Regions from separate parts of the Pseudotabrizicola sp. L79 genome, predicted to be linked through region 1. Evidence: riboswitches for the same ligand, from Rfam matches in the RefSeq annotation. Region 1 holds a riboswitch; each other region holds the start of a gene.
The links. Region 1 has a riboswitch for cobalamin ahead of V3C85_RS00480 (CbtB domain-containing protein). Riboswitches for the same ligand answer to the same signal wherever they lie in the genome.

Region 1 (7,598 bases):
GTCGCAGGTCGGCTCGGTGGGCTGGACGAGCGATTGCGGAGGGGGCCGGAGGGCTGGCGCCACAGGCTCGCCCTGATCGAAGCGGCCGACCTAAGCTGGTTCGCAGGCGACCGCATCGGGCCGGATCGACTGGCGCTCTGGATCGCCCTGCGCCTGTCTGGAGTTCAAGACGACACGGCCGCATTGGCACGCGTCGGATGGGCGGTGCGACGCCTGACGGGAGGGCCAAGGCCGGAGGTGGACCTGGCCGCTTTTGTGGATCGCCGTGACCCTGAAAACTTGGCGAATGAGGCGGAGTCCTTCGCGGATCGTGCGGGGGGTTGGCTGGACGTGATGGCGCAAGCTGCTGATCTCCACCCGATCAGCCGCGCCTGCATGGGGTTCCACCTTTGGAGTTTGGCGGGTCTCGGGCAGCACGGAGACCGTGTGGAAGCGGCTGTAACGGCCGCGCGGATTGCGACCAGCGAGGGCAGGGGAGCGATATTTGTCCCTCTCGCCATGGGCGGGGCAGGGGGGCTGCGCGCCGGTGGTACAGCCGCTGACCGACTGGTGCGATGGCTCGACGGGATGGAGTCGGCAAGCCGGACCGCGATGCGGCACCTCGACGACATCGAGGCTTGGTCAGCGCGGTCCGAAACCGAGATGGCCACGCTGTCGGGCAGAACACCCCCAGCCTTGCGCGCCGTGCTGACCGAATGGCCTCTTGTATCCGCCCCAATGGCTGAGGTGCTGACCGGCGCCAGCCGCGCCGCCGTCCAGCGCAACCTCGCCTGGATGGAGAAGCGGGGTCTAATCCGCGAGGTGACGGGGCAGGGGCGGTATCGGATGTGGCGCGCTGCGAATTGACAGCCCTTCACAGGCGTGGGGTGTCAGCCGTCCGGAAAAAAGTTCTCCTCGACATGCATCGTGCGGTTCAGGATGTGAAGGACGATGATCGGATCACCGCAAGAATGGAGCGCATGCGTCGTTCCGACTGCTCTGTCAACGGGTATCAACAGCTTCTGCGACAGCAGTAGGTTGCTCCCGCCCGTCTTCCGGCATCAATCTGAAGAGAAGGGATGCGAGAGCAAGCCAACCGATCAGGCTCAGGCCGAGTACCCGGGCACTGTAGAGCGCGGCCAAATCCGGAGGAATGACCGGGACGGAAGCAGGTGGCTGCGGTGCCCCGAGAAGGTGGGGGGCCACCATCAAGGCAAGCCCTGCGAGACGCCCAGGCCAGGACTTGACCCCACTGGCGAGGAAAAGCCCCGCCACCGTCGCCGCCGCCGACATGACCCACCACATTTGCCTGTCCGACAGATCAGCGGCCAGCATGCCTGGCAACTCCGGTGGCAGTCCCAAGCTGGGTGACAGGGCGAAAGCAGCGAAGCCGGAAAGGGCGAGCGCGGGTGCAGAAATGCTGTGTGGACCCCACAGGGCACGGTGTGTCGCAAGAGCAGCTGCCGCAACAAGGCCAAAGCCTGACCAGGTCAAGACCAAAGTCAGAACCGTCAAGCCGCTTCGCACGACAACAGCAAACTCGTCATTGGCGTCGTGGGCATCGTGCGCAGGCAGGACCTTATCGCCACTCGATCCCGAGGGGTCATCTTGCGCCACCCCCATCAGGACAAGTTCGCCGGTCTCGTATCGCTCGGCTTCGATGATGAGTGGCTGGATCAGAAAAAACTGCAGAAAGGCAACCGCGAGACCTGTAATAGCACCCGCAATCACCCCGCCGGACAGCAGGGACCTCGTCATGTCAGCGAACTCGATCTGTCAGTGGCAGGGAAAGCCAGTGGCGTGGCGGGTATCATGTGTTGCGGCATGCAGCGCATCTGAAGAGGCAAAACCTGCCGCAAAGATGAGAAACGTACCAAGGACAGCACTGGTCAGGATGGGCCGAACCAGTCCTGCGTGCTGTACGGACGCGGTGGAAAGAGTGGTGGCAGACATGATGTTTCTCCGCCCGTCACACCCGACGGGATTGGGGTTAAGCCTCCTGTCTGGCCGGTCTCCTGGCTCACGGTCACTGCAACCCTTCGCCTTCCCGGGCAGTTGCCCAGTGGCGTGTCGAAGGGCCACTACCGCATACAGTCGCGGGGGCGGCTGAGGCGTCGGGTGCCGCTATTGGGTCCACCCTTCCTCATTCCCGATTGAGTTCGGGGACTCTGCATCCCATGAACACCAAACAAGATCACGATCATGCGCAGGCCGTAGAAAGTCAATGCGCTTGAAGCCCGGCAGCCTTTTCGGAGCGGGACGCGGGAGTTCGTTCATCCTGGCCCCCATTACTGCCTTGATCGGGGCCATTCACGAGGTCTGCTAGGATCGGACAGTCCGGGCGGTGATCGCCGCAGCACGCATCCGCCAGATGGCGAAGCGTGTCCATCATTGCCTGCATTTCACGAATTCGAACTTCAAGACCGGCGATCTGCTCAAGCGCAATCTGTTTCACATCAGCGCTTTGCCGTGCACGATCCTGCCAGAGCGCCAGCAACTCCTCGATCTTCTCGACGGAGAAGCCCAGATCCCGCGCCCTTCGGATGAAGCGCAGAAGCTGAACATCGGTCATCGTATAGACGCGATATCCTGCAACCGTCCTTCCTGCTGCCGGAATGAGTCCGATTGACTCATAGTAGCGGATCATTTTGGCAGAAACGCCCGAAGATTTTGAAGCTTCACCGATGTTCATCTCAGGGCCTCCTTACACGGCGCTTGAAGGTGCAAAGCGCCGCAGCCGTAGCGCATTGCCAAGAACGAAGACTGACGACAGCGCCATCGCAGCGGCGGCGAAGATCGGCGACAGCAGAAGACCGAAGGCGGGCCACAGCGCGCCTGCCGCAACCGGGATCAGCAGGGCATTGTAGATGAAGGCCCAGAACAGGTTCTGGCGAATGTTTCGCATCGTGGCCTTGGACAGCGCGATGGCATCCGAGACCGCAGTCAGCCTGCCCGACATCAGTACGACGTCCGCCGCCTCGATGGCGATGTCGGTGCCGGTGCCGACGGCAAGGCCCACATCCGCTTCAGCCAGGGCGGGCGCATCGTTGATCCCGTCGCCAACATAGGCAAGCAGGCCTTGCGCCTTCAGACGTTTCACAGCAGCGACCTTGCCGTCGGGCAGCACCTCGGCCACAACTTCGTCGATGCCAAGCTGGCGGGCGATGGCGTTCGCCGTGCGGCTATTGTCGCCGGTGATCATGGCAACCTTCAGCCCCAGCAGGTGCAATGCCTGGATCGCCTGCGGCGTGGTTTCCTTGATCGGATCCGCAACGGCGATGATTGCAGCAAGCTTGCCGTCGATGGCGGCATAGAGCGGTGACTTGCCCTCGTCGCCGAGCCGGGTCGCGGTATCGCCGAAGCCCGAGACATCGAGGCCGAGCTTGACCATGTAGCGGTCGGCGCCGACGTCGACTCGTTGTCCGCCCGCCGCCGCCGTCACACCGAAACCGGTGACGGAATCGAAGGCAGTGACCTCGGGAAGGATCAGGCCCTCGGCTTCGGCCGCGGCGACGATGGCGCGGGCGATCGGATGCTCGGACTTCGCTTCGACAGCCGCCACCACTGCCAGCACTGCGGCCCGGTCGAAGCCCGGCGCCAGCGCCATGTCGGTCAGGCGCGGCTTGCCCTCGGTCAGGGTACCGGTCTTGTCGAACGCGACCACCTTGACGCTCTGCAAGGCTTGGAGGGCCTCGCCCTTGCGGAAGAGCACGCCCATTTCGGCACCACGCCCGGTGCCGACCATGATCGACGTTGGTGTGGCCAAACCCATGGCGCAGGGGCAGGCAATAATGAGGACGGCGACGGCGTTGACCAGGCCAAAGGTCAGGGCCGGATCAGGCCCGAAGATCAGCCAGACGGCGAAAGTCAGGACGGCAAGCGCCATGACGACGGGAACGAACCACATCGTCACGCGGTCGACCAACGCCTGGATCGGCAGCTTGCCGCCTTGCGCGGCTTCGACCATGCGGATGATCTGAGCCAACATCGTAGCCTCGCCCACCGCCGTCGCCCGGAAACTGAAGGCGCCGGTCTGGTTTACTGTGCCGCCGGTCACGGTGCTGCCCGGTGCCTTCTCGACCGGCACGGGCTCGCCAGAGATCATGCTTTCGTCGATCCAGCTTGCGCCCGTCGTGACCTCTCCGTCGACCAGCACCCGCTCGCCGGGGCGGACCTCGACGACATCGCCCGGGCGGACTTCGGCGACCGGCACTTCGACCAAGCCGCCATTGCGAAGGACACGCGCAGTCTTGGCCTGAAGTCCGACCAGCCGCTTGATCGCCTCTGAGGTCCGGCCTTTTGCGCGAGCTTCAAGCAGACGACCAAGGAGGATCAATGTGACGATGACTGCCGCCGCCTCGAAATAGACATTCTGGGTGCCTGGGGGAAGGATTCCGGGGGCAAAGGTTGCCACCAGGGAATAGCCGAAGGCAGCCAACGTTCCGACCGCGACTAGGCTGTTCATATCAGGCGCCAGACGCGCCAAGGCCGGAAACCCCTTGCGGTAAAACCTGAGGCCAGGGCCAAGGAGGACCACGGTCGTCAAGGCGAACTGAATGTACCAGCTGTTCTGCATGCCAATGCTGTTCATCACCGCCATGTGGACCCACATGAACAGATGCGATCCCATCTCGAGGACAAAAACCGGCAGAGTCAGAGCCGCAGCAAAAAGCACATCGCGCCTCAATGCGGCTTCCTCGGCCGTTTTCTTCGCGGCGGACTCTTCTGACATGATGGCGGTTTCGGCTGCTGCCCGTGCCTCGTAACCCGCATCCGCGATTGCGCCGATGAGGGAGGCAAGGTCCGCCGTTCCGGTGACCGTTGCGCGTTCCGTGGCCAGATTGACATTGGCTGCGGTCACACCGGGTACCGTTTTCAAGGCCCGCTCTACCCGCGCGACGCAGGAGGCGCAGGTCATACCCTCAATGACGATATCAATCGGACGCGTTGGAACATCATATCCCGCGTCCTCGATTGCCTTGACAAGCGCCGACCGGTCGAGGTCTGGCCCGATGATTTCTGCCCGTTCCGTCGCGAGGTTGACGGCTGCGGTTTTTACCCCGGAGACCGCCTGCAGTGCGCGCTCAACGCGCCCGACACATGATGCGCAGGTCATGCCCTCGACGTCGATCACGATCCGGCCGAGGTCTGCCGTGGCGTTCTGAGGGACTTGTATGTTCATCGCGGCACTCCAGTGGCGAGTTACTCCGCTGACTGAGATAAGGCTTCCCATGATGGTAAGGTCAAGCCCTGATTTCAATTTGTCTGTTCACGGATTTGTTCCCTTGACCTTACAACGGTGGGAAGGCCCATATCGAGTTGCATGAGGCGATTGTCCAAAAGGAGACACTCATGCAGTTCCATATCGAGAACATGACCTGCGGCGGCTGCGCACGCAGTGTGACCAAGGCGATCCAGGCGGTGGACCCCACCGCTGAGGTGAGCGCAGATCCGGCCTCGCACAAGGTCGAAGTGAAATCAGCGGCTTCTCGCGACCGATTGGTCGCTGCGCTGACTGAGGTCGGCTACGCGCCTGCCTGACAAAACATAACCATCGAAGGAAAATCTGAATGAACAAACGTACTCTAGCGCTGTCTATTGCGGCTGTTGCTGTTGTCGGCGGGATCGCATTTGCCCAGCAAACCATGGAGGGCATGGACCACTCCAACATGGGCGGCATGGGCATGGGGGATATGGGCATGATGAGCCATGCGACCCTGATACCCCCGGAACTCGCCAATGACCCGGCTACCGTCGCCAGCGCTGCCGCGATGGACAAGATGATGGCCGACATGATGGTCCCCTATACCGGCGACCCGGATATCGATTTCGCCCGGGGCATGATCCCGCACCACCAGGCCGCCATCGACATGGCGAAGATTCAGCTTGAATTCGGCAAGGACCCCGAAATGCGCAAGCTGGCCGAAGCGATCATTGCGGCGCAAGAATCCGAGATCGCCACGCTCAAGGCCTTTCTCGCCACCAAGGGCATGTAAGCCCGGGATGACCTTGGGCGGCGCGGTCGGGATCGGCCGCGCCGCGTGCAATCCGGGACGCAAAGGAGTTCGGTTTGATGGCCAGCAACGCGCAGAAACCGGACACCCACCCGCCGGTGGCCGGAATGGACCATTCCGGGATGGGCCATGGTGCTAGGCCCGCCGTTGATCACACCGCGATGGGGCATGCGCCACAGGGGGGTAGTGACCACGCAGGACACGGCGACATGGTGGCCGATTTCCGCCGCCGGTTCTGGGTATGCCTCATCTTGACCGTCCCAGTCTTGGTGCTGTCGCCGATGGTGCGGGACTTTACGGGGCAAGGGATGGCACCCCTGTTTGCTGGCGAAGAGTGGGTCGCGCTGGCCCTGTCTTCGATCATCTATTTCTGGGGCGGCTGGCCCTTCCTGAAAGGGGCACTTCCGGAAATTCGCAGTGGTCGTCCGGGCATGATGACGCTGGTCGCGCTTGCCATTTCTACAGCCTATTTCTACTCGGCTGCCGTCACGCTGGGACTGCCCGGCGGAGAGCCGTTCTATTGGGAACTGGCCACGCTCGTCACGATCATGCTTTTGGGCCATTGGCTTGAAATGCGGTCCGTCCTCGGCGCTTCTCGCGCTTTGGAGGAACTGGTCCGCCTGCTGCCCGATACCGCACTGCGCGTTACTGCGGACGGTGGAACGGAGGACGTGCCCGTCGCGGCCTTGATTGCCGGCGACCGGGTCGTGATCCGCCCCGGCGCCAAAGTGCCGGTCGATGGAACGATCATCGAAGGCACATCATCCTTCAACGAGGCCATGCTGACCGGGGAATCGAAACCTGTCACGCGGTCTGCGGGCGAGGTTGTCATCGGCGGTGCGGTAAATGGCGAAGGTGCTGTTACCATCGAGGTGAAGGCGACGGGCGAGGCGACCTACCTGTCACAGGTCATCGCCATGGTGAAAGTGGCGCAGGACAGCCGCTCGCGCACACAGGATCTGGCTTCGCGCGCAGCGACTGTCCTGACTTGGATTGCCATCACCGTCGGCCTCGGATCGTTCGGCTACTGGTATGCGGTCGGGGCGGGGGCCACTTTTGCGCTTGAGCGGATGGTGACGGTCATGGTCATCGCCTGCCCGCATGCGCTTGGCCTTGCCGTGCCGCTCGTCGTGGCCGTCTCGACATCGCTGGCAGCGCGCAACGGACTGCTGATTCGCGACCGTGCGGCCTTCGAGCGTGCGCGGGATCTGAATGCCGTGGTCTTTGACAAGACAGGCACACTGACCGAGGGCAGGTTCGGCGTCAGCGATCTGGTTTTGCTGCAAGATGGCGACGAGACAACCGCCTTGCGCCTTGCGGCATCGGTTGAAAGCCAGTCGCAGCATCCGATCGCCATGGGAGTCGTCGCCGCCGCGAAAACCCGTGGCATCGGATTTCCGGCCCCGGAAGGATTGCAGAGCATCACTGGTGCTGGCGTAACGGCGCGCGTTGAAGGGCAGGAAATCGCGATTGTCAGCCCCAGTCATCTCCTGCGGCAGGACAGACCTGTAACCGACCCCCGACTCGCCCTGCTGGAGGCGGCCGGCAAGACCGTCGTGGTGCTGGAGGTCGGCGGCCAGCCCTATGCGTTGCTTGCTTTGGCAG
Region 2 (7,598 bases), on a different contig from region 1:
AAGATCAAATCCCCGATCTGTGGCGATCAGCGTCAGCGCCGCAGGGCCTGGATGCGCGCAGCCCTTGGCACAGCCCGAAACATGCAGCGTCTGACCCACAGGCACCTGTGCGGCCAGCCGCCGGGCCAATGGGCGCACAGGGCGCAGCGCCTGCACACATCCGGGCGCGCCCGTGCAGGCCTGCACCCGCAACAACGGATCATCGGCGCGCAAGATCAGCCCCGGCAGGTTGGGTAGCGCGCGGGCGCCTTCCACCAGCACCATGCGCCACGGTGTCACGCGCAGATCACCCAAAGCGGCCAGCTGGGCCAGAGTTTCAGCCTGCATCTGCCCGAATTCAAAACCAACCAAGGCCCCTTGCGCCACCAGACCGGGGCCCGGCATTGCGGCCGCAGACGCAGGGGCAACCGTTCCCTGCAAGGGCCCGGTCGGCACCACGCCACGGGCCAAAAGGGCCGCCATGCGCCCACGGCCATTTGTCACACCACCCTGCGCCACAAACCAACGCGCCAAGGCAACCGCCCGGTGCGGGGCGGTGGCCCAATCGACAGGTGCCCCATGTGCTGAACCATCACACCGCAGGATCAACCCACCCTTGCCATCCCCTTCCAGCCGGATATCGGCCGAAACCGCAGCCAGAACCGATGCGGGGCCGGTATCAACGGCAAAACCGAATTTTCCCGGCAATTCTGGCGCATCGGCCAAGGCATCGCCCAAGCGGGTGGCCAAATCATCCGTTGCCGCATCGGCAAAAGGTGTGACCAGCAGATTGCGCCGCGCCTCAGCCCGGATATCGGCATCAATCAGGCCCAGCGCGCGCAGGTCATCAAGCAGGGCCGGGTGGCTGGCCGCTGTCACCCCGCGCAGTTGCACATTGGCGCGGGCGGACAGATCGATCAGCCCATTGCCATGCTGGCGCGCGGCCAGGGCAATGCCCATCGCCTGCGCCGCCGTCAGCCGCCCGGCATTGGGGCGCACCCGCACCACCAGCCCATCGCCTGACATCATCGGCCGCAATGCACCGGGGCACCAGCCTTGAACCACGAACTCGGCTCTGGCACCGCTCATCGCGCGCCCTCCAGTTCTGCGGCAATTGAATTGCGCAGTGTCAGCCACAGGCCAGCATCGCGCAGGCGCTGAAACAGATCACGCAGGGCGGCCAGCGCCATGGGGTTTTCCTGTTCCATAAAGGCCACAACATCGTCGCGGCCCAAAGTGGCCTGATGATACAGATCAAACAGATGCGGGGGCACCACTGCCGCCAGATGGGCAAAGGCAGCCATGTGGTCCAAGGTGGCTGTAATCTCGGCAGCACCACGAAAACCATGGGCCATCATGCCATCCGCCCAAGCCGGATTGGCCGCGCGGGCCCGCACGACACGGGCGATTTCCTCGGTCAGGCTGCGGGCGCGGGGGCGGTCGGGCTGTGTGGCATCAAGGTGATACAGCGCCGGGGCATCGCCCCCAAGACGCGCGACGGCAGCGGCAAAACCGGCCTCATGCGCGGCATAATCGGCGGCCAACAGCAGATCGCTTTCCGGCAGATCCTGGGCATGCACAAAGCCATCGGCCGCCAGCACCCGTGCCTCGATGCCAGCACGATCATCGCGCGACACGCCATCTGCCCCGATCGCCCAAGCCGAGGCCGCCAGCCATGCCTCTCCGGCTGCGGCACGGGCTTCGGCGGTGAATTCATCCATCGCCACACCCATGCCAAGGCCATATTGGCCCGGACGCGGCCCGAACACCCGCGCGGCCCGCAGAACATAGGGGTTGTCTTCGGCAGATTCTTCGCGCGCGGCCAGTGCGGCAGCGCCCGTTTCAAACAAGGCAGCCAAGCCGGGGAAAACGTCACGAAACAGGCCTGAAACGCGTAGGGTAACATCAATACGCGGGCGCCCCAGCAAGGCCAGCGGCACCACCTCGACCCCGGATACCCGGCCCGATCCGGCATCCCAGACAGGCGCAAGGCCGGCCAGATGCAAGGCCATGGAAAATTCTTCGCCCGCTGTGCGCATCGTGGCACTGCCCCAAAGGTCGATCACCAAGCCCTTGGGCCAATCGCCGTGATCCTGCAAATGTCGCCGCAACAGCTCTTCCGCCAGCTTTACCCCTTGGGCGTGGGCCGACCGCGACGGCACCGCGCGCGGGTCAACGGCAAACAGGTTGCGGCCCGTGGGCAACACATCAGACCGCCCCCGTGCCGGAGAACCCGAAGGCCCCGCCGCCACGCGCTTGCCCGACAGCGCCCGCATCACACCGGCACGTTCAGCATCACCACAGGCACCCCGGCCCAGAATATGCAGACCTTCGCCATACTGGCTTTCCTTGATGTCGCAGACAAAGCGATCAACGCGGGTGATCGCCTCGGCCATGCTGGCATCGGCTGGCAGGCCAAGATCGGCCTCAACGCCCGAGGCCTGCGCCTCGGCACGGATGTCGGCCATCAGTCGGTCACGGCGCGACGGATCAAGCCCATCAGCCGTGGAATATTCGTCCAGCAACCGCTCTAGCCGCGCCATACCTTCGGGCAAGGCCGATTGCGCAAGGGGTGGCGGCAGATGACCCAGGGTCAGCGCCCCAATGCGCCTTTTGGCCTGCGCCGCCTCGCCCGGATCATTCACGATGAACGGATATATGACTGGCAGATCACCGATCAGCGCCTCGGGCCAGCAGGCATCAGACAGCGCCACCGATTTGCCCGGCAGCCATTCCAGCGTGCCATGCGCGCCCATATGAATCAGCGCATGCAAGCCCTGGCTGCGCAGCCAAAGATAAAAGGCCACATAGCCGTGCCGGGGGGTGCGCGAAAGATCATGATAGTCATCGTCGCGGCTGACCGCTTCGCCACGCTCGGGCTGAAGGGCGATCAAGGCATGGCCCTGACGCAGGGCAGCAAAACGAAAGATCTGACCATCGCAGGCCGGGTCATCGGCCGGATGGCCCCAAGCGGCAGCCAGATCATCGCGCAGGGCTGCGGGCAAGCTTTGCAAAGCCGTCAGATATTCGGAAAGGGGCCAGTCAAAGCTGTGGCTTTGCAAGGCACGCGCCAGATCATCCGGCGCCGTGGTGCCGTAACCTTCGCTGGCCAGATCAGCCAACAACACCTGGGTCGAGGCCAGTGCATCCATCCCCACGGCATGGGCCATCTGATGCGCCCGGCCCGGATAGGTGGACAGGATCACCGCCAGTTTGCGTTGCGCCACGGGGGCAGCGGCAAGGCGATGCCAAGCCTTGACCTTGGCCACAGCCGCCGCGATGCGGCCCGCATCTGCCCGGTGGGCAAAGCGCGAAAATTGCAGATCAGGGTCGCGCTTGCCCGGCGATTTGAACGACACCAACCCGGCAAACAGCCGGCCATCCACTTCGGGCAAAACGACATGCATCGCCAGATCGGCAGGTGAAAGACCCCGGTCTGAAACCGCCCAATCACGCCGCCGCGCCGTGGACAGTGCCACCTGAAAAACAGGGCAATCAAGGCCATCAAACGGGGTCGAGCCATCCTCGGCCTTGGCCGAAAAGGCCGTGGCATTCACGATCGCCACCGGCTGCATCTGGGCCAGCAATGGCTGCAACCATGCCGTCAACCCCGGCGCCTTGAGAGAGGGGGCAAAGACGCCACAGGCGGCAAAGCCTTCGGCCCGCAAGGCATGGATCAGCGCATCGACCGGGGCGGTGTCTGCCGCGGTCAGATACGACCTGTAAAAGCTGACCAACACCAGATCGCCTTCGGGCGGGGTGGCGATCACGCCGCGATCCGGGTCGTAAAAGCCCATGTCCGGCATACGCTTGTCACCCGGCACTGGCCCGGCATAAAGGCCCGCGGCCAGCGACATCTGCGCCAAAGCGGCCTGCGCCGCAACGGCCCCGCCTGCATCACACAATTGCGCCAGCCGACGCAACGTGGATACCGGCAAGGTCGATGCCGCATCCAGCGCCGGATCGGGCCGCCCATCTGCTGGCAGCACGGCCAAGGCAATACCCTGCCTGCGCGCCAGATCTTGAATCGAGGCGATGCCATAGGCCCAATAAGCCTCGCCGCCAATCAGGCGGATCAGGATGGCCTTGGCCTGTGACAGGGTGCGCTCGACATAGGTATCGACGGAAACCGGATGCTTGAGTGCCACGATATTCTGCAACCGCAGCGAGGGCAGCTTACCCCCGGCACGGTGCCACCCCGCCGCAAAAGCGCCAAGATCGCTGTCTGAAAACGAAAGCACGATCAGTTCGGCCGGGTCTTGTCCCGGGTCAAAGGGCGTTTCCGCCTCGTCCAGACCATGGCTTTCGCGAAAGACAACGTGCATGGCGTGCGATCAGGCCCCCAGAACGGCGCGGATTGCGGCTTCGTCGATGTCGTCATGCTCGGCAATGACCACCAGGCGCGATTGACGCGGTGTCTGCCCCCAGGAGCGGTCAAACTGATGCCGCACACGCTCGCCCACGGCTTGCAACAGCAGGCGCATCGGCTTGCCCGAAACGGCAACATAGCCTTTCACGCGCAGGATTTTCTGATCCCGTGCAAGGGTCTGCACCCGGGCCACCAGATCGGCAATATCGGCCACTTCCGGCAGGTCGATCACGACGGATTCGAAATCATCATGCTCGTGATCATCATGGCCATCGTGGTGGCTGGGCCGGGCGGCCAGATCATCTTCGGCAGCGGCATTCAGCCCAAGGATCACTCGCGGATCAATCACACCGTCGGTCATCGGCAGAATGGGCAGGCGGCGGGGCGCCTCGGCCTCGATCACCGCGCGGGCCGCGGCAAGGCCAGCCTCACCCGCCAGATCGGCCTTTGACAGCAGCACGATATCGGCGCACGAAATCTGATCCTCGAACACCTCGGACAGCGGGGTTTCATGGTCGATGCTGTCATCTGCTGCCCGCTGGGCATCAACAGCCGCGACATCGGGGGCAAACCGACCTGCGGCCACGGCTTCGGCATCCGCAAGGGCCACAACACCATCAACCGTGATCCGCGACCGGATCGCGGGCCAGTCAAAGGCCTTGAGTAGCGGCTTGGGCAGGGCAAGGCCCGAGGTTTCGATCAAGATGTGATCGGGCCGCACCGGCATGGCCATCAGGGCCTCGATCGTCGGAATGAAATCATCGGCCACGGTGCAGCAGATGCAGCCATTGGCCAGTTCGACGATGTTCTCTGCCGGGCAATTTTCATCAGCGCAGGATTTCAGGATGTCACCATCCACCCCTACGGTGCCAAATTCATTGACCAGAACCGCCAGACGCTTGCCCTGCGGGTTTTGCATCAGATGGCGGATCAGCGTGGTCTTGCCCGAGCCCAAAAAGCCGGTGATCACGGTAACAGGGATCTTGGTCAGATCAGACATCATTAGGCTCCAGACTTGGAATGCGGGCAAGGCTTTGCTTGCGGAAAATCACGGGGCGGTCGCGCCAAGGCACCACCCCATCGGTTGTGGCGGCGTAAAGCGCGGCACCGCGCAGAATTTCGGGGGCATCCGCTTCGGTCATCCGGCCATAGACATAGGACCACGCGCCAGATTTGGACAAAGCCACGGAACACCCATGGTCACAGGCCGACAAACATTCGACCGGCCGAAGGGTCACGCCATCCGGCACACCCTGGGCCACAAGGGCGGCATGCAGACGCGTGCCCGCGCACATCTCGCCCTCTGGTACGGGCTGACCAGCCCGGCAAGTCATGCAGACATGTAGAACAGCACCCATAGGCCCCTCCGCTTGCGGTATCGGGGGCACGAGGCCGTCGGCAGGGGTGCGGCACACCCTTATCCGAAGGTCGCGGAACACCCCGTCCGCCCATTTTCGTCGCAGCGCTGGCAGGTCTCCCGGCTTGCGGATCTTGGAACTTTTGGTTCCTGCGGTCTGCCCACCTTCCCGAACCTTGCGGCCAGTGGCATCAGGCAAACCTCTCCGGTCACGGTCGCGGGGGCGGCTGCGCTTCGGTTTCATGACCTTGCGGGTCGTAAAACCTGTCGCATTCCCTTTTGGCCTGCCGTAGGACAGGCACCAGCGCTATCTCTCCCTCCTTTGCCACATGGGTGGGGGGAGTCAAGGAGAAGGACCGTCACCATGACCGACGCAAACGACATTTCCCCCGATGCCACCGCCGAGGATCTGGCGCGCCATGCCAACAAGATGGCCAAGAAAAAGGCCGCCCGTGACAAGATCATGGCGGGCAAAGCCGGCGAAAAGGGGCTGATCATCGTTCATACCGGCGCTGGTAAGGGCAAGTCGTCATCTGGGTTTGGCATGATCCTGCGCTGTATTGCCCATGAAATGCCCTGTGCCGTGGTTCAGTTCATCAAAGGCGCCTGGGATACCGGCGAGCGCCGACTGATCGAGGCCAACTTCTCAGATCTTTGCCAGTTCTATGCCATGGGCGAAGGCTTTACCTGGGAAACACAGGATAAGGCGCGTGACATCGCCGCAGCCCGCGCCGGCTGGGAAAAAGCCAAGGAATTGATCCGTGATCCGGCCATCCGGTTCGTGTTGCTGGACGAGATCAATATTGCCCTGCGATATGACTACCTTGATCTTGACGAAGTGCTTGCCTTTCTGCGCGATGAAAAACCCCCGCTGACCCATATTTGCCTGACGGGGCGCAATGCGAAAGAACCGCTGATCGAGGCCGCTGATCTGGTGACCGAGATGGCGCTGATCAAACACCCGTTCCGGTCTGGCATAAAGGGCCAACCGGGGGTTGAATTCTGATGGCGTTGAACATCTGCGGCCAAGATTCCGACGGGTTCTCTGTGGACCGATGGGCGGTTGGCGCCGAAAAGGCCCCGCAATGACTGCATTGATGATTCAAGGTTGCGGGTCGAATGTGGGTAAATCGATGCTGGTGGCCGGATTGTGCCGCGCAGCACGTCGGCGGGGCCTGAGTGTCGCGCCCTTCAAACCGCAGAACATGTCGAACAACGCCGCTGTCACGGTGGATGGCGGCGAGATTGGCCGGGCGCAGGCCTTGCAGGCCCTGGCCTGTGGGCTTGAACCCGTGACCGATATGAACCCCGTCTTGCTGAAGCCCGAGAGTGAGGTGGGCGCGCAGGTGATTGTGCAGGGCAAGCGCCTGACCACGGCAAGGGCGCGCGACTATGCGGCGCTGAAACCGAAACTCATGGTCTATGTTCTGCAAAGTTTTCAAAGACTGCGCGCGGCACATGATCTGGTGATTGTCGAAGGCGCCGGCAGCCCGGCAGAGGTGAATTTGCGGGCCGGGGATATTGCCAACATGGGCTTTGCCCGTGCTGCTGATGTGCCCGTTGTTCTAGCAGGTGACATTGACCGAGGCGGCGTTATTGCCCAGATCATCGGCACACAGGCGGTTCTGGACCACGAGGATGCCGCCATGGTTGCCGGCTTTCTGATCAACAAGTTCCGCGGTGATCCGCGTCTGTTTGATGACGGTTATCGCCTGATCGAAGACCGGACTGGATGGCGCGGCTTTGGCGTCGTGCCGTGGTTTTCCAAGGCACATCTGTTGCCTGCCGAAGATGCGCTGGATCTTGCCTCCGGGCCGCGGGGCCAAGGTGTGACCATTGCCTGTCTGGCCTTTTCGCGCATTGCCAATTTTGATGACCTTGATCCGCTGAAAG
Region 3 (7,598 bases), on a different contig from region 1:
GGCGGAAGACATGTCGGTGGACCTGGGCCCGGACAGGACCCTGCTGCTGGTTGATGATGACGAGGCATTCGTCAAGCGGCTTGCCCGCGCCATGGAACGCCGCGGGTTCCTGCCGGAAACCGCCGAAAGTGTGGCGGCCGGAAAGGCGATTGCCCATGCCCGCCCGCCTGCCTATGCCGTGGTCGATCTGCGTCTGGAGGATGGCAACGGGCTTGACGTGGTAGAGGCCTTGCGCGAACGCCGGCCCGATTGCCGGATTGTGGTTCTGACGGGATATGGCGCGATTGCCACGGCGGTGGCAGCCGTCAAGATCGGCGCAACGGACTATCTGTCAAAACCCGCTGATGCCAATGATGTGACCAACGCCTTGCTGGCCAAGGGCGAGGCAATGCCCGCCCCGCCCGAAAACCCGATGTCGGCAGACCGGGTGCGTTGGGAACATATTCAGCGCGTTTATGAAATGTGTGACCGCAACGTATCGGAAACGGCGCGCCGCCTGTCGATGCATCGGCGCACCTTGCAGCGTATTCTGGCAAAGCGAAGCCCGAAATAGCTGAATAATGGGGCAATTGTCATTCAGTGCTTCTGTGATTAATATAAGCACAGGGCCATAATGGGGAATTGCCGAAATGTTTGACTTGAACGCACTTTCGCTGAAGGAACTTAAAGACCTTCAGGCACAGGTTGCCAAAGCGATTGCCGGTTACGAAGACCGTCGCAAGAAAGAAGCCTTGGCAGAGTTGGAAGACAAAGCACGCGAAATGGGCTTTTCTCTGGCTGAATTGACGGGTGTGTCGGCTGCGCGCAAAAGGGCGCCAGCTGCGCCCAAATATGCAAATCCGCAAGATCCCGCTGATACTTGGTCGGGCCGTGGTCGCAAACCGCGCTGGTTTGAGGCGGCATTGCAAGCGGGCAAAAAGCCGGAAGATATGGCTTTGTAATTTTGTTTTGAAAAACCCGCCAGTCTTGGCGGGTTTTTCAATTCAGCCGATATCGTGCATCAACTGCTTGTGCCTGTGCAGAAAATCGGCCCGCACCAGGGCGGGTGGGCGCAGTTCTATTGCCAAGCCAGCTATGATCGCGCTTGGCGGTGGGCCAAACAGTTTGTCAGCCTCGGGCGTGCCGAAACCCGCAATATGCACGGCCTCCATCCAGGCGGAAATGCGGTCAGCCGCCTTGATGGCTTTCTTGATCGGGGCGGGCAGAATGGCAGGCAGGCCAAAGCGCAGGTGAATGGCCGCCGTCAAGCGTTCATCCAGGGCCGCATAATCCGGCCCGACTGCCGCTTTAACCGGTGAAATCATATCTCCGATCACATATTCAGGCGCATCATGCAAAAGTGCCGCCAGTTTCCATTTCGCCGCAATCGCCGGATTTTGCCGAGAAAACAGCTGTTCAACCAAAAGCGAATGCTCGGACACAGAATAGGGCCAATCGCCGCGGGTTTGCCCGTTCCAGCGGGCGACAAATGACAACCCGTGGGCAATATCCTCAATTTCTATGTCAACGGGCGTAGGGTCCAGCAGATCCAGCCGCCGCCCGGACAGCATCCTTTGCCAGGCCCGCGTCTGCCTTGCCATCATGGCCCCTTTTTACTCTTACCCCTGCCGAATATCGCGGGGTTGGCCCCCGTGTAAAGCACAGCGATGGAACTTTTCAGGTTTCAAAAACGTTTCGTTCACAATTGCGGGCCACATCATCAACGCAAGAGAACCGTGGCATCGCCAAATCAGATGACGAAAGGGGGCACCCTATGAATACCCTTCCCATTCTCGCTCTTGGCATTCTTGCTTCGGGATATGCTGTCGCGACCGAACAGCTTGACCGTCGTTTCGACACGATTGTTAGCCCGACAGTGACGGCCTATCCCGCGTCGGATGATCTGGCCGTTTACGATGTGCTGGGCCATGGTGCACAGCCAATGGATCAGCCGCATTGCGACCTGCATGCCGATTTGACCGAAACGTTGGAACAGGACTTCGCCGAGGTGCCGATTGAAGAACGGGTGGCTGCCGATGATCTGGTGATGGAACTTTGGGCGTCTGAGGTGATGGGCACATGGACGATGGTGCACCGTGGCGCTGATGGCGTGTCTTGCATCGTCAGCTCGGGAACGGGCTGGCGATCAGACTGGCAGGCGGATGAGGTTTTCAACACGATTGCGCCCGGCGTCTAGGGCGCGTTGCCGAAGCGGCTCTACAATGCTACATGGCAGCAAATCGAAATTAGTGGAGCCGCAGCCAGCATGGCCGATTACATAGTCAAAGACATCAAGCTTGCGGAATTTGGCCGCAAGGAGTTGACCATTGCCGAAACCGAAATGCCGGGCCTCATGGCCTGCCGAGAGGAGTTTGGCGCCTCGCAGCCCCTGAAAGGTGCGCGGATTGTCGGATCGCTGCACATGACGATTCAGACAGCTGTGCTGATCGAAACGCTGACGGCCTTGGGCGCGGATGTGCGCTGGGCATCGTGCAACATTTTTTCGACCCAAGACCACGCCGCAGCTGCCATCGCCGCTGGCGGCACGCCGGTTTTCGCGGTTAAGGGTCAGACCTTGACCGAACACTGGGATTATCTTGACCGCTCGTTCATGTTCCCCGAAGGCGCGAACATGATCCTTGATGATGGTGGCGACGCCACCCTGTATGTCTTGCTGGGCGCGCGCGCCGAAGCTGGCGAAGAGATCTTGCCGGTTCCCGCCTCGGAAGAGGAAGAGGTTATCAAGCGGCAGATCCACAAACGGATGAAAGAAAGCCCTGGCTGGTTCACCAAGACCAAGGCCGCAATCAAGGGCGTTTCCGAAGAAACCACCACGGGTGTCCACCGCCTGTATGATCTGCACAAGAAAGGGCAACTTCCGTTCCCTGCGATCAACGTGAACGATTCCGTCACCAAGTCGAAGTTCGACAACAAGTATGGCTGCAAGGAATCGCTGGTTGACGGCATTCGTCGTGCAACTGATACGATGATGGCCGGCAAGGTGGCCGTGGTGTGCGGCTATGGCGATGTGGGCAAGGGTTCTGCCGCCAGCCTTCGCGGTGCGGGTGCGCGCGTCAAGGTCACCGAAGTTGACCCAATCTGCGCCTTGCAGGCCGCGATGGATGGGTATGAAGTGGTTTTGCTTGAAGATGTGGTCCATGACGCCGACATCTTCATCACCACAACTGGCAACAAAGACGTTATTCGCATCGAGCATATGCGCGAGATGAAGGATATGGCGATCGTCGGCAATATTGGCCATTTCGACAATGAAATCCAGGTTGCCTCCTTGCGGAACCACAAATGGACCAACATCAAGGAACAGGTGGATATGATCGAAATGCCGTCAGGCAGCCGGATCATCCTGCTGTCCGAGGGCCGTTTGCTGAACCTGGGCAACGCCACGGGTCACCCATCCTTTGTGATGTCGGCCAGCTTTACCAACCAGGTGCTGGCGCAGATCGAACTGTGGACCAAGGGTGATGAGTATAAGCCGGGCGTCTATATCCTGCCCAAGAAGCTGGACGAAAAGGTTGCGCGCCTGCATCTGAAAAAGATCGGCGTAAAACTGACCGAGCTTCGCAAGGATCAGGCCGATTATATTGGCGTGGCAGCAGAAGGCCCGTTCAAATCTGATCATTACCGCTACTAAGCTGGGCTGAATTTGAAAACCCGCCGCTGCGATGCGGCGGGTTTTTTCATGTCGTTGCAAGTTTTTTTGCCTCTGCTATCGTGCCGCAAAATCTGGCCAAGGGGTAATCATGCCAACCGAAGAACTGGGCAAACGCGACCGTGTGCGCGGCCGTTTGCTTGAATCCTTGCCAAAAGGCGGGGTTGTTGCGGAAATCGGGGTTTGGGAGGGCGACTTCTCGCAACGAATTCTAGACATTTGCAGCCCAACAGAACTGCATCTGATCGACCCTTGGCTGTATATGCCAGAGTTCCCAAATACCGGTTTCGGCAAGAAAAAGAACGAAACCCTTATGGAAGGGCGCTATCAGAATGTTGTGGCCCGCTTTGCAAACGACCCGCGTGTAAAGATTCACCGTGCCCTATCGGATGTTGCTTTGGCAGGCTTCCCCGATAGCTTTTTTGATTGGGTCTATATCGATGGGAACCACAATGAACCGGTCATCAGCAAAGACTTGGCTTTGTCGTTGCAAAAGGTGAAACCCAACGGGATCATTGCTGGCGATGATTTTCATTGGATGTCAGACGCGCAGGCCGCCCCGGTAAAGCGTGCAGTCGAGGCAATGCTGGCTACCTTGGGCCAAATGGCGTCCTTGCGGCTTATGGCCAACCAATACACCATCACCCTTGCCCGTGCCTGACTGGGAAAAAGAGGTCACTTTTCCCTTGGTGAACGATTCTCTTTGCGCCTAGACTTCCGCCGTGATCCCATCTGATGGGATGCTGTCACAACAAACAACTGACGGGGATATAAGATGAGCAAGCGCGACGACTTGATCGCCAAATACGCGGAAGATCTGACAAACAAGTGCAAGATGACGCCAGAAATGGCCTTGCTGACCAAGGTGACCATCGGGTGTGGCCCGGCAATCTACAACGCCGACAGCTCTACCGTTGCTGGTTCTGATGCTTCTGAACTTGAGACCGTCAAGAACAACTTCCTCATCAAAAAGCTTGGCCTGTCTGACAGCCCGGCGCTGATGGAGGCGATCAATGCTGTGATCGACACCTATGGTCGGTCAGAGCGCAACAAATATCGCGCCGTTGTCTATTACATGCTGGTCAAGCATTTCGGCAAAGAAGCCGTTTACGGCTAAGGCTGCACCGCAGATATGCACACAAAACCCTGCTGTAACCGGCAGGGTTTTCTTGTTCAGGCGCCTGCATAACCCTTTTTGCGGGTCATTGGCTTGCGGTCCTTTGGTTTGGCGCTTTTCCTTTTGCAAAACTGGCCTAACCTGCACCCCCAACACAGTGCAAAGGCAGGCTGAATGACCAATCCAGATTCTGATTACTACCGCGCAGTCGATCTATGGCACGAACAGCGTCTCAGCGATCTGATGGCCGAGGATGGATGGTTGCATCTGACTGACCGGGTCGAGCTTGAACCGGGGCAATACACCCTTGGGTCTGGCCCCGGAAACGATCTGCAAATTTCATCCGGGCCCGATCATCTGGGCGATCTGCATCTTGGTGCCGATGGCCAAGCGATGCTAACGGTTGATGGGCAGACACTGGCTTTTGCGCCCACGCCCGAGGCACCCCCGCGCCTGCAAGTTGCGGATCTGTTGCTGGAAATGATGCGCATCGAAGGTCAGCATGCGCTGCGCGTGCGCGATCTGCGCCTGCCCCGCAAGGTCAAGATTTCCCGCTTTCCGGTTGATCCGGCCTGGTGCATCACCGCCAGATGGGACGTGCTGGCAGCGCCGCAGCAACTTGGCATTGATCTGGTGGGTGGCATCGCAACTTCGGTTGCTGTCAGCCATAGGGCCAGCTTTTCCCACCAAGGCTCTGCAGTCACCCTGTTGCCCACCCATTGGAAGGGCGGCAACCCGATGTTTGTGTTTCGTGATGCCACGTCGGGCCGGCAAACCTATGGCGCGTCGCGCTTTCTGATTGGTCAGGTGCAGGGTGATACTGTGGTGCTTGATTTCAACCGGGCCTTCAACCCGCCCTGTGCCTTTACCGAATTTGCCGTATGCCCCCTGCCCCCGCGCGAAAACATCTTGTCCTTTGCCATTCCGGCAGGTGAGTTGCGCCCCGGTGCCGTCCTGTAATCGGCCAATTGCCAAGCGCCCAGCCGCTGTCTAGATTGCCGGTGTCTGGTGCCTGTCATATCTGTGATGGGATAATCGGGAATGTGGTGAAAATCCGCAACGTGCCCAACGCTGTAAGGTGGATGCGGCTGCATATGCCACTGGCCGCAAGGCTGGGAAGGCGCAGCCTCAGGCGAAGCCAAGTCAGAAGACCGGCCAGACGAAACCGGGCTGCCCGATGGTCAACGGGTGGTCTGTTTCTGATGACAGGGGATTTTGTCGTGATGCCACCCGATCTGCCAGCACCCGCCGGGCCGTTCAGCCCAGAAGAACAAGCCGCCGTCTATCGTGCCATCTTCAGTCGCCGCGACGTGCGCAGCCAATTCACGCAGCGGCCACTGGACGACAGCACCCTGATGCGCCTGCTGACGGCGGCGCATCACGCGCCTTCGGTTGGCTTCATGCAGCCGTGGAATTTTGTGGTGATCCGTGATCTGGCCGTTAAAGCACGGGTTCAGCAGGCGTTTGCAGCCGCCAATGCCGAAGCTGAAACCATGTTTCCCGAACACCGCCGCCCGTTGTATTCCAGCCTAAAGCTGGAGGGGATTACCCAAGCTCCGGTCAATCTGTGCATCACCTGTGATCGCACGCGGGGCGGTGCAGTTGTTTTGGGCCGCACCCATGCCCCCGAGATGGATTTGTATTCCACAGTCTGTGCGGTGCAAAATCTGTGGCTCGCGGCCCGTGCCGAAGGCATTGGTGTTGGCTGGGTCAGCATCTTTCATCAAAAAGATCTGTGCCAGATTTTGAATTTGCCCGATCATGTCGTGCCCGTGGCTTATCTCTGCCTTGGCCATGTTGATGAGTTGTATTCCAGCCCAGAACTTCAGGCGAAAGGCTGGGCTGAACGTCTGTCGCTGCAAGACCTGATCTATCATGACGGCTGGGGGCAAGGTGCTGCCTGAACCCCAGCATTTCCGTCGTGGTGCCGCGCTGACGGTTGCTTGTCACTTTGGCGAATGGTTGCAGGGCCGCTGGGGGGGCACAGGGCCGCTTGCCCTGATTACCCTGATGCCTGATGATCTTTGCGTCAGGGCACGCCATCGCCCCGCAGGCTCTCTGGTCTGCCATGCTGTGGGCCACGGGGCTTTGCCTGCGCGCAGTCTTGTTGCCCTGCATCGCAGTCTTCATCTGCCAATGCGGGGGCGCACGGAAACGCGCCTGCCCTTTGCGCCGGGTCTGGGCACAGGCATGTCCACCGCGTCGCTGATCGCCCATGCACGATTGGCAGGCTATGCGGGCCCGCCCCTTGCCCTTGCCCGCGCGACGATCGCTGCCGAGGGCGCCAGCGACCCGTTGATGTTTGACAAGCCCGATCAGATCATCTGGGCCTCGCGTCAGGGCAGGCTATTGGCATCTGCCCCGCCCCCTTTTCGCGCCCATCTTTTGGGCGGCTTTTTTGGCCCCGCACAGCCAACACGGGCGCAGGATCAGGACTATGACGATATCAGTGATCTTCTGATCGCCTGGCCCCGTGCCCGCCAACTGGCCGAGGCGGCCGCGCTTGCCAGTGAAAGTGCCACCCGCTGCCAAAAGCGCCGGGGTGCAGCCGATGATCCGATGCCGCAACTGGTGCGTGACCTCGGTGCTTTGGGCTGGGCCAGCTCTCATTCCGGGGCGGCACGGGCCCTGATCTTTCCGGTTGGCGGCATCCCAGCCCGCGCCCCACAGCTTTTGCGCGAAGCGGGGCTTTATGGCATCCGCCCCCTTGCCACCGGCACGCGCGACTCGCACAGCCGCTAGCGCGCCAGCGCCAGCAATCCGGGCACATCCAGATGCGCCTCGACATGGTCGGCCAAGGCTTCAAGCGTTTCTTCCACCACCACCCCATGC

Region 2: it holds a riboswitch for cobalamin, as region 1 does, so the genes downstream of both, V3C85_RS01805 (DUF1636 domain-containing protein) here and V3C85_RS00480 (CbtB domain-containing protein) in region 1, are expected to answer to the same signal.
Region 3: it holds a riboswitch for cobalamin, as region 1 does, so the genes downstream of both, bluB (5,6-dimethylbenzimidazole synthase) here and V3C85_RS00480 (CbtB domain-containing protein) in region 1, are expected to answer to the same signal.

Annotation. Positions count from the first base shown of each region.
Region 1 covers NZ_JAZHDA010000036.1:275-7,872, forward strand. The annotation lists gene V3C85_RS00470 (hypothetical protein) at 1-846, shown strand, start outside; gene V3C85_RS00475 (CbtA family protein) at 982-1,737, opposite strand; gene V3C85_RS00480 (CbtB domain-containing protein) at 1,756-1,932, opposite strand; cobalamin riboswitch at 1,968-2,183, opposite strand; gene cueR (Cu(I)-responsive transcriptional regulator) at 2,201-2,671, opposite strand; gene V3C85_RS00490 (heavy metal translocating P-type ATPase) at 2,684-5,161, opposite strand; gene V3C85_RS00495 (heavy-metal-associated domain-containing protein) at 5,332-5,520, shown strand; gene copM (CopM family metallochaperone) at 5,550-5,975, shown strand; gene V3C85_RS00505 (copper-translocating P-type ATPase) at 6,053-7,598, shown strand, end outside.
Region 2 covers NZ_JAZHDA010000040.1:98,429-106,026, forward strand. The annotation lists gene cobG (precorrin-3B synthase) at 1-1,068, opposite strand, end outside; gene cobN (cobaltochelatase subunit CobN) at 1,065-4,304, opposite strand; gene cobW (cobalamin biosynthesis protein CobW) at 4,314-5,348, opposite strand; gene V3C85_RS01805 (DUF1636 domain-containing protein) at 5,341-5,706, opposite strand; cobalamin riboswitch at 5,799-6,026, opposite strand; gene cobO (cob(I)yrinic acid a,c-diamide adenosyltransferase) at 6,070-6,711, shown strand; gene V3C85_RS01815 (cobyric acid synthase) at 6,791-7,598, shown strand, end outside.
Region 3 covers NZ_JAZHDA010000040.1:106,571-114,168, reverse strand. The annotation lists gene V3C85_RS01865 (ActR/PrrA/RegA family redox response regulator transcription factor) at 1-553, shown strand, start outside; gene V3C85_RS01860 (H-NS histone family protein) at 630-941, shown strand; gene V3C85_RS01855 (HD family hydrolase) at 984-1,580, opposite strand; gene V3C85_RS01850 (hypothetical protein) at 1,754-2,176, shown strand; gene ahcY (adenosylhomocysteinase) at 2,246-3,631, shown strand; gene V3C85_RS01840 (class I SAM-dependent methyltransferase) at 3,663-4,310, shown strand; gene V3C85_RS01835 (DUF2853 family protein) at 4,425-4,766, shown strand; gene V3C85_RS01830 (DUF1684 domain-containing protein) at 4,941-5,726, shown strand; cobalamin riboswitch at 5,756-5,940, shown strand; gene bluB (5,6-dimethylbenzimidazole synthase) at 5,969-6,670, shown strand; gene V3C85_RS01820 (propanediol utilization protein) at 6,642-7,508, shown strand; gene V3C85_RS01815 (cobyric acid synthase) at 7,505-7,598, opposite strand, start outside.